2 regions of the Streptomyces speibonae genome follow, and region 1 is predicted to be linked to the other one. Evidence: riboswitches for the same ligand, from Rfam matches in the RefSeq annotation. Region 1 holds a riboswitch; the other holds the start of a gene.
What was found. A riboswitch is a leader RNA that binds a small molecule or an ion and turns the genes downstream of it on or off. The one in region 1 is predicted to bind cobalamin.

Region 2: linked by a shared signal. The riboswitch ahead of AC5L3C_RS11980 (ribonucleoside-diphosphate reductase subunit alpha) and the one ahead of AC5L3C_RS08765 (iron chelate uptake ABC transporter family permease subunit) in region 1 are both predicted to bind cobalamin.

What each region holds. Positions count from the first base shown of each region.
Region 1 is NZ_OZ480260.1:1,995,987-2,001,152, reverse strand. Features, by position in the region: gene AC5L3C_RS08775 (hypothetical protein) at 1-478, shown strand, start outside; gene AC5L3C_RS08770 (superoxide dismutase) at 660-1,310, shown strand; partial or broken gene AC5L3C_RS08765 (iron chelate uptake ABC transporter family permease subunit) at 1,449-1,598, opposite strand; cobalamin riboswitch at 1,683-1,834, opposite strand; gene AC5L3C_RS08760 (glycoside hydrolase family 11 protein) at 2,179-2,898, shown strand; gene AC5L3C_RS08755 (thiamine pyrophosphate-requiring protein) at 2,953-4,797, opposite strand; gene AC5L3C_RS08750 (ROK family protein) at 4,930-5,166, opposite strand, start outside.
Region 2 is NZ_OZ480260.1:2,711,792-2,716,957, forward strand. Features, by position in the region: gene nagB (glucosamine-6-phosphate deaminase) at 1-139, shown strand, start outside; gene AC5L3C_RS11960 (GntR family transcriptional regulator) at 298-1,062, shown strand; gene AC5L3C_RS11965 (DUF3311 domain-containing protein) at 1,256-1,522, shown strand; gene mctP (monocarboxylate uptake permease MctP) at 1,519-3,150, shown strand; gene AC5L3C_RS11975 (GNAT family N-acetyltransferase) at 3,230-3,736, shown strand; cobalamin riboswitch at 3,749-3,921, shown strand; gene AC5L3C_RS11980 (ribonucleoside-diphosphate reductase subunit alpha) at 4,045-5,166, shown strand, end outside.

The DNA.
Region 1 (5,166 bases):
CAGCAGCATCCACTTCTTCATGGGGGCGGACGACGGCCGTTCGGGGGTGTCGGAAGCATTCGCCCCGGCCGGGGCCGCCTACTCGTCGGTTTACGGCTGTGAGTACCTTCCCGAGGTCGCCCGGTTGTCACCAGGCGCGGACTGCACCAAACCGCCGGATGAAGAGGTGACCCCTCTGTCGACCGGTGTCCGCAACTTGCATGCCTCGCTCGTCCGGGTTCAGGCCGGCTCCAGCTCGTATCTCTGGGGCAGAGACTCCCGCTATGACACGGTCGCGCTGTTCGTGTCCACCGTCACGCAGGGGAATCCGGCCGGGAAGTCCATCTCATGCAGCTTGCCGGACCGGCAGGGAGACATCTGCACTGCGAGCCTGAGCTATTTCCTCGCACAGGTGGGGGAGGCCTCACATCTGACGGAGCGGGACCGCCGCCGCCTGACTCAGGTCATTCACACGTTCATCACTGACCACCGGGAGTGAATCGTCTCCCTCCGCCTGGCGAGCTCGCGACCGGCGGCCATTGCGTGGTCCGGATACGAAGCCGCCTGGCCCTGGGCGGCCATCCTCCTCCAGTCCCACTCATGTACGACGGCCCGCCACACTTGCCGGTATGATGCAGTTGCACATAACTTGCAATAACGTCGAAGGGCGGACCTTGGGCATGGCGCTCTACACGCTCCCGGAGCTCCCGTACGACTACTCGGCGCTCGCGCCGGTCATCAGTCCGGAGATCATCGAGCTGCACCACGACAAGCACCACGCGGCGTATGTGAAGGGGGCCAACGACACCCTCGAGCAGTTGGCCGAGGCGCGGGACAAGGAGGCGTGGGGGGCGGTCAACGGCCTGGAGAAGAACCTGGCGTTCCATCTCTCGGGGCACATCCTGCACTCGGTCTACTGGCAGAACATGACCGGTCCGAAGGACGGTGGTGGCGGCGAGCCCCTCGCCCGGGACGGTGTCGGGGAACTGGCCGACGCGATCACCGAGTCGTTCGGTTCCTTCGCCGGTTTCAAGGCCCAGTTGTCCAAGGCCGCCGCCACCACGCAGGGTTCCGGCTGGGGCGTGCTCGCCCACGAGCCGCTCAGCGGCCGGCTGATCGTCGAGCAGGTCTACGACCATCAGGGCAACGTCGGGCAGGGCTCCACCCCCGTCCTCGTCTTCGACGCCTGGGAGCACGCCTTCTACCTGCAGTACAGGAACCAGAAGGTGGACTTCATCGAGGCCATGTGGCAGGTCGTCAACTGGCAGGACGTGGCGAAGCGGTACGCCGCGGCCAAGGAGCGGGGCGACAGTCTGCTTCTGCGCCTGTAGCCGCGACAGACGTCCTGCTCGTGATCGTCTTCTCACCCTTCACGGCAGGCGCGACGAAGGGGCCCGCGTGAGTGATCGCTCGCGCGGGCCCCTTCCGTGTTCACTCGGGGGGAGGGAGGAAGGGCGCGGCCGCCGGCACACGCGGCGGTGGTCGCCGCCGACGGCGAGGCGGACGGTGTGCGGCAGCATCAGGCCGACGAAGCCGATCGGTCCGCACGCCGCGACGATGACGCCGGTGACCAGGGAGAGCAGCACGAACATGCGGGCCCGGAAGCGGGCCACGTCCAGGGGTGAACAGCGGGGGACGGGACATGCCGTCGTACACGTGAAGCCTCCTGGGGAGTCCGCGCTCCTCGGATCGGGCCCGCGGCAGGCCAGCGTCCTGACTCCCGGATCGACGCTCCTCCCCCTGGCCTTCCCGCGCGGTGCGCAGTGGCGTGTGGACGGGGGCAACTCCCCGGTCACAGTGGCGGAACCGTGCCGGATTCGCACCGGCTTCCTGTTTCCCGTCGCGGTGATGAACCGGTGATCCTGCGAGCCGCCCGGCTCAGGGCAAAAGGGCGCATGGGCGGAGCTTCACGCGCACGCCCCCTCGCGCCTCGGCACGCGTGTCCGAAAGTTTCGCCCTCTGCTCTCTTGATTGCGGTGTTATGCATTCACATCACCATGCGCTGAAGGAGGTGAGTCGCGTAGGAGGCTATCTGAACTGCGAATATGCCACATCTCAACCCTCTCCATGTGAAGGAAATGTTTCCGAAACTTGGTCGAAACTGTTGACAGGCTCATGGCGGTCTCCGAAGACTTCCCTGCAAGGCCCGCGGGCAGGCCCCGGCCGCCCGCCCCCCACCAGCCTTCATCGGGAGGACGCATGCACAAGGACGGCACGCAGCAGGACCAGTTTCAGCAGAACCCCGCTCCCTTCGGCGGCCTGAGCCGGCGCGGCTTCCTCGGCGCCGGCACCGCCGCGCTCGCCACCGCGTCCGGACTGTTGCTGCCCGGCACCGCCCACGCCGCCACCACCATCACGACCAACCAGACCGGCTACGACGGCATGTACTACTCGTTCTGGACCGACGGCGGTGGCTCCGTCTCCATGACGCTCAACGGCGGCGGCAGCTACAGCACCCAGTGGACCAACTGCGGCAACTTCGTCGCGGGCAAGGGCTGGGGCAACGGCGGGCGCAGGACGGTCCGTTACAGCGGCTACTTCAACCCGTCGGGCAACGGCTACGGCTGTCTCTACGGCTGGACGTCGAACCCGCTGGTGGAGTACTACATCGTCGACAACTGGGGCAGCTACCGGCCCACCGGCGAGCACCGGGGCACCGTCTACAGCGACGGCGGCACGTACGACATCTACAAGACGACGCGCTACAACGCCCCCTCCGTCGAGGGCACCCGCACCTTCGACCAGTACTGGAGCGTCCGGCAGTCGAAGGTGATCGGCTCCGGCACCATCACCACCGGCAACCACTTCGACGCCTGGGCGCGCGCGGGCATGAACCTGGGCGAGTTCCGGTACTACATGATCATGGCCACCGAGGGCTTCCAGAGCAGCGGAAGCTCCAACATCACGGTCAGCGGCTGACGTTCGTCCCGCGCACCGGCGGCCGCGGGCCCCGTCCTCGTGACGGGGCCCGCGTCACGTGTTCTCCCCGGTGCTGTCGTGCTTGCCGGCGCCCGGCCGGTCGTCGCGGTGGCGGGTGCCGGGGAGCAGGTCCTGGACCTTGGCCTTGAGGCCCTGTTTCACCATCGAGCCGCGGTCGCTGTCGCCCTTGAGGATCGCGGTGGCCGCCGCCTCGATCTGGTCGAGCGAGGCGTGCGGCGGGATCGGCGGGACGGCCGGGTCGGTGCGGAAGTCGATGACGAAGGGCCGGTCGGCTGCCAGCGCCCGGTCCCACGCGGCCTCGACCTGCTTGGGCTTCTCCACGCGTACGCCGTCCAGGCCGATGCGCTGGGCGATGTCGGCGTAGGGGAGGTCGGGGATGTGCTGCGACTCCTCGAACTGGGGGGCGCCGGACATGGCGCGCATCTCCCAGGTGACCTGGTTGAGGTCGCCGTTGTTCAGCACCGCCACGATCAGCCGCGGGTCGGACCACTCGCGGTAGTACTTCGCGGCGGTGACCAGCTCCATCATGCCGTTCATCTGCATGGCGCCGTCGCCGACCAGGGCGATCGCGGGCCGGTCGGGGTGGGCGAACTTCGCGCCGATGGCGTACGGCACCCCGGGGCCCATGGTGGCCAGGGTGCCGGACAGGGAGCCGCGCATGCGGCCGCGCAGCCGCAGGTGCCGGGCGTACCAGTTGGCGGCCGAGCCGGAGTCGGCGGTGAGGATGGCGTCGTCGGGGAGCTTGCCGTCCAGGGCGTGCACGACGTACTCCGGGTTGACCGGGTCCGCGCCGACGGCGGCGCGGCGCTGCATGATCTCCCACCAGCGGGCCACGTTCTTCTCGGTCTTCTCCCGCCAGGCCCGGTCCTGCTTGCGGTGCAGCTTGGGCAGCAGGCGGCGCAGGGTCTCGCGGGCGTCGCCGACGAGGTTGACCTCGTTCGGGTAGCGCAGGCCGATCATGTGCGGGTCGATGTCGATCTGCACGGCCCGCGCCTGGTCCAGCTCCGGCATGAACTGCGTGTACGGGAAGCTGGAGCCGATCATCAGCAGGGTGTCGCACTCCTGCATCAGCTCGTAGGAGGGGCGGGTGCCCAGCAGGCCGATGGAGCCGGTGACGTAGGGCAGGTCGTCCGGCAGGGCGTCCTTGCCGAGCAGCGCCTTGGCCACCCCGGCGCCGAGGACGTCCGCCAGCCGCTCGACCTCCTCGCGTGCGCCGCGGGCGCCCTGCCCGATGAGGACGGCCACCTTCTCGCCGGCGTTCAGCACGTCGGCCGCCCGCTGGAGGTCCTCCTCGGCCGGCACCGGCGCGTACCGGCCGAGACCGAGGCTCGAGGGCACCATCTTGAAGGCGTGCGTGGGCGGGCTGTAGTCCAGTTCCTGCACATCGCCGGGGACGATGACCGCGGTGACCGTGCGCCGGGCGTACGCGGTGCGCAGGGCACGGTCGATCAGGTTCGGCAGCTGCTCGGGGACGGTGGCGGTCTCGCAGAAGTCGGACGCGACGTCCTTGTAGAGACTGGCGAGATCCACTTCCTGCTGGTAGGAGCCGCCCATGGCGCTGCGGTTCGTCTGCCCCACCAGGGCCACGACGGGGACGTGGTCCAGCTTGGCGTCGTACAGGCCGTTCAGCAGGTGGATCGCGCCGGGCCCCGAGGTGGCCGCGCACACCCCGACCTTGCCGGAGAACTTCGCGTAGCCGACGGCCTGGAACGCGCACATCTCCTCGTGGCGGGCCTGGACGAACTTCGGTTTGTTGTCCGCCCGTCCCCAGGCCGCCAGCAGACCGTTGATGCCGTCGCCCGCATAGGCGAAGACATGATCGACATCCCACTCGCGCAGCCGCTGGAGGATGTAGTCGGACACCTTGTTGCCGGCCATGCGAGCTCCGTTCCGATCCCGTCGACGGTCCACGGTCCCCGGCCCCGGCGTCCGGCCTGTGGACAAGGCCCGTGCACAGGGGACGCGAGGGCATGACCCTTCAGGGGTAACCGCGCGGGTACGGGCAAAACGTCAGCGGCTGCTGAGCTGCGCGTCGATCGCCTCGGGGGCGAGGAGCTGCTCGGAGGCCAGGGTGGCCGCGCCGATCAGGCCGGCGTCGGTGCCCAGGAGGCTGTGGGTGATCTGCAGATCGCGCGTGGCCAGCGGGTGGGAGCCGGCGTAGACGGCCTCGCGGATGCCCGCCAGCAGGGTCTCGCGCGCCTCGGCGAGCGCCCCGCCGACGGTCACCACGGAGGGGTTGAGGACGCC
Region 2 (5,166 bases), 720 kb from region 1:
GGCGGTCTGCCCGGCCTCCGCGCTGCAGCTGCACCCGCATGCCACGGTGGTCGTCGACGAGGCCGCCGCGTCCAAGCTGAAGCTCGCCGACTACTTCCGGCACACCTACGCGAACAAGCCGGAGTGGCAGGGCATCTGACCCCCGCCCATGGTCTGGACCACCCCTTGCGCCCGGGGGTATACAAAGGGGATCACGGAGCGTGCGGGGCACACACCTGTCCCGAGCCGTGCCACGATGTCAGCCGTGGCCGATGGGGATGTCGGTCGTTTCGGCATCCGGAGCCGGGAAGGCAGAGCATGAGCACCGACGTCAGCAGTGCGGAGAACGAGGGTGGGACCGCGGTCCGTACGGCGCGTGTGCCCAAGTACTACCGGCTGAAGAAGCACCTGCTCGACATGACCGAGACGGCACCGCCCGGCACGCCGGTCCCGCCGGAGCGCACGCTGGCGGCGGAGTTCGACACCTCGCGCACCACCGTGCGCCAGGCGCTCCAGGAGCTGGTGGTCGAGGGGCGGCTGGAGCGCATCCAGGGCAAGGGCACGTTCGTGGCCAAGCCCAAGGTCTCCCAGGCGCTCCAGCTCACCTCGTACACCGAGGACATGCGCGCGCAGGGTCTCGAGCCGACCTCGCAGCTGCTCGACCTGGGCTACATCACGGCCGACGACCGGCTCGCCGGGCTGCTCGACATCGCGCCGGGCGGCCGGGTGCTGCGCATCGAGCGGCTGCGCATGGCCAACGGCGAGCCGATGGCCATCGAGACGACCCATCTGAGTGCCAAGCGCTTTCCCGCGCTGCGCCGCAGCCTGGCGAAGTACACCTCCCTGTACACCGCCCTCGCCGAGGTGTACGACGTCCATCTGGCGGAGGCCGAGGAGACCATCGAGACCTCGCTGGCCACCCCGCGGGAGGCCGGTCTGCTCGGCACGGACGTGGGCCTGCCGATGCTGATGCTCTCCCGGCACTCGCGGGACCGCGACGGCCAGCCGGTGGAGTGGGTGCGCTCGGTGTACCGGGGTGACCGGTACAAGTTCGTCGCGCGTCTCAAGCGCCCCCAGGAGTGAGCCCCGAGACCGCTTCGGAAGAGTGCTGTATCCGGACAAACTAGGTGGTTGACAAGGTTTTCGTTGCTGTTGCCTCTCGTTTGGGCGGCGCCTGAATACCGCTCTGCGGAGGAGGGGTTCCGACCGCGCCGCACACTGACCTACATTTCCGCGCATTGCAGCCGGTGATCAGTGAGGGGACGGTAGCCGCCCGATGTCGCAAGCTCCAGAAAACCCGGGAGGGCCGGTGGTGACGCCCGTGCGCGTCGTCATCGCCCTCTGTCTCGTCGCACCGTTCGTGGCCATGCTGTGGGTCGGTTCGTACGCGAAGACCGACCCCGTCGTCATCGGTATCCCGTTCTTCTACTGGTACCAGATGCTGTGGGTGCTGATCTCCACCGCGCTGACGATGACGGCCTACAAGCTCTGGCAGCGTGACCAGCGCGCCCGCTCGGCCTCGAAGGGCGGTGCGTCGCAGTGAACGACGGCGTCAACGGCGTGGCACTCGCCGTCTTCATCTTCTTCTTCCTGCTCGTCACGGCCATGGGGTTCATGGCCGCGCGCTGGCGCAAGGCCGAGAACGAGCACAGCCTCGACGAATGGGGTCTGGGCGGGCGGTCGTTCGGCACCTGGGTCACCTGGTTCCTGCTCGGCGGCGACCTGTACACCGCCTACACCTTCGTCGCCGTACCCGCGGCGATCTACGCGGCGGGCGCGGCCGGGTTCTTCGCGGTGCCGTACACGATCCTGGTGTACCCGCTGATCTTCACCTTCCTGCCCCGCCTGTGGTCGGTGTCGCACAAGCACGGCTATGTGACGACGTCCGACTTCGTGCGCGGCCGGTTCGGCTCGAAGGGTCTGTCGCTGGCCGTCGCGGTCACCGGCATCCTGGCGACGATGCCCTACATCGCGCTCCAGCTGGTCGGCATCCAGGCCGTGCTCGACGTGATGGGCGTCGGCGGCGGCGAGGACACCAACTGGTTCATCAAGGACCTGCCGATCCTGATCGCCTTCGCGGTGCTGGCCGCGTACACGTACTCGTCGGGTCTGCGGGCCCCCGCGCTGATCGCCTTCGTGAAGGACACCCTGATCTACATCGTCATCGTGGTGGCGATCATCTACATCCCGATCAAGCTGGGCGGTTTCGACGAGATCTTCGCCTCCGCGCGGGAGGCCTACAGCGAGACCAACCCGGCCACCGGCGCGCCGCGCGGTTCGCTGGTGCCGGGCGAGGCGAGCCAGTGGACGTACGCCACGCTGGCGTTCGGCTCCGCGCTGGCGCTGTTCATGTACCCGCACTCGATCACCGCGACGCTGTCCTCGCGCAGCCGTGAGGTGATCCGCCGCAACACCACGATCCTGCCGCTGTACTCGCTGATGCTGGGGCTGCTGGCCCTGCTGGGCTTCATGGCCATCGCGGCCGGGGTCAAGGTCAGCAACGGCCAGCTGGCCATTCCGCAGCTGTTCGAGAACATGTTCCCGGACTGGTTCGCGGGCGTGGCCTTCGCGGCGATCGGCATCGGCGCCCTGGTGCCGGCGGCGATCATGTCGATCGCGGCGGCGAACCTGTTCACCCGCAACATCTACAAGGACTTCATCAAGCCGGACGCGACGCCCAAGCAGGAGACCCAGGTCTCCAAGATCGTGTCCTTGCTGGTGAAGGTGGGCGCCCTGCTCTTCGTCCTGACCATGGACAAGACGGTCGCGATCAACTTCCAGCTGCTCGGCGGCATCTGGATCCTGCAGACCTTCCCGGCGCTGGTGGGCGGCCTGTTCACCCGCTGGTTCCACCGCTGGGCGCTGATCGGCGGCTGGGCGGTCGGCATGATCTACGGCACCGCCGCCGCCTACGGTGTCTCCTCGCCGACGCAGAAGCACTTCGGCGGGTCGTCGGAGGAGATCCCGGGCATCGGCGAGATCGGCTACATCGGTCTCACGGCCTTCGTGCTCAACGTCGTGGTCACGGTCGTCCTGACCTTCGTCATGCGGGCCCTCAAGGCGCCCGAGGGCATCGACCAGACCAAGCCGGAGGACTACACGGTGGACGCGGGCGACGCCGGCGTCCAGGTGGAGCTCCCGCCGGCCACGGCGGGCAGCAGCAGCCACTGACGCCGCAGCCGCTCTGGAACGACGGGCCGCCGGAGAATTCCGGCGGCCCGTCGCCGTACCCGTCCGGCACACTCCCCCCATGGACATCGTCATCAGACCTGTGCGGCCCGGGGAGTACGAGGAACTCGGTGACATCACCGCCGAGGCGTATCTGCTGGACGGACTGCTGGACTTCGGGGAGAGCGACCGGTATCTCGACGAACTGCGTGACGTGGCGAAGCGGGCGGCCGCGGCCGAGGTGCTGGTGGCCACCGAGCGCGGGGCGCTGCTGGGCGGGGTGACCTTCGTGCCGGGCCCCGGGCCGATGGCCGACATAGCGGCACCGGACGAGGCGGAGATGCGGATGCTGGCGGTGGCCCGCGCGGGCCGCGGCCGCGGCGCCGGGGAGGCCCTCGTGCGCGCCTGTGTCGAGCGGGCCCGGGCGATCGGGGGGCGCCGGCGGATCGTGCTGTCGACCCAGCGCACCATGCACGCCGCCCACCGCATCTACGAGCGGGTGGGCTTCACCCGCACCCCGGAGCGGGACTGGAACCCGCTGCCGGAGCTGGACGACATCACGCTCATGACCTACGAGCTGACGCTCTGACACCAGCACGGCACAACATATGGGGTTGTCGGCGACACCCGGCACAAGATGTATGCTCATGCTCGCTGTCGTCGCAGGGGAATCCGGTGTGAATCCGGAACTGTCCCGCAACGGTGTACCCATGCCTGCCCGCTTCCGGGCGCATGGGCGTCAGTCCGAGGACCTGCCGACAGTGCACCCGGCCGTCCGGTCCGGGTGCCCCGACGTCCGGGCCTCGCGGAATGGGCCGGTGGACGCGGCGCCGCGTGCGCTCGTGTGCTGCCCCCTGCGCTCTTCGAGGCCCCGTGCCGAGCGAGGGAGAGCCCCACGTGACCATCGCGCCAGCCGATCCGGCTTCAGCGATCGACGTGCCCGAGGAGAGCGGCGGCCCCGGTGCCGCGCTGCTGCGGACCCTGACCGAGCTGACCGCCGACCTGCCCGACGCCGACCCCGGCCGGGTCGCCGCCGCCGCGCTGCGCGGCCGGTCCGCGGACGCCGACGAGACGGAGCTGCGGGAACTGGCCACCGAGGAGGCCGCCGGGCTGATCTCCGAGGACCCGGCCTACTCCCGGCTCGCGGCCCGGCTGCTGACCCTCGGCATCCGCGCCGAGGCCGCCGCCCAGGGCGTCACGTCGTTCACCCGGTCCGTCGCGACCGGCCACCGCGAGGGGCTCATCGCCGACCGCACCGCCGCGTTCGTCCGGCGGCACGGCGACCGGCTCGACGGGCTGATCGACCCCGGCGCCGACGACCGCTTCGGCTACTTCGGCCTGCGCACCCTGCACAGCCGCTACCTGCTGCGCCACCCGGTCACCCGCAAGGTCGTCGAGACGCCCCAGCACTTCCTGCTGCGGGTCGCCGCCGGTCTCGCCGAGGACGACAGCGCGCGCTCGGTGGAGGAGGTCGCCGCGCTGTACACGCTGATGAGCCGCCTGGAGTACCTGCCCTCCTCCCCCACCCTGTTCAACTCCGGCACCCGGCACCCGCAGATGTCGTCCTGCTATCTGCTGGACTCCCCCAAGGACGAGCTGGACTCCATCTACGACCGCTACCACCAGGTCGCCCGGCTCTCCAAGCACGCCGGCGGCATCGGTCTGGCCTACTCCCGCATCCGCTCACGGGGTTCGCTGATCCGCGGCACCAACGGGCACTCCAACGGCATCGTCCCGTTCCTGAAGACGCTGGACGCCTCGGTCGCCGCGGTCAACCAGGGCGGGCGGCGCAAGGGCGCGGCGGCGGTCTACCTGGAGACCTGGCACTCCGACATCGAGGAGTTCCTGGAGCTGCGCGACAACACCGGTGAGGACGCCCGCCGTACGCACAACCTGAACCTCGCGCACTGGGTGCCGGACGAGTTCATGCGCCGGGTGGCCGACGACGGGCCGTGGTCGCTGTTCTCCCCCGCGGACGTGCCGGAGCTGGTCGACCTGTGGGGCGAGGAGTTCGACGCG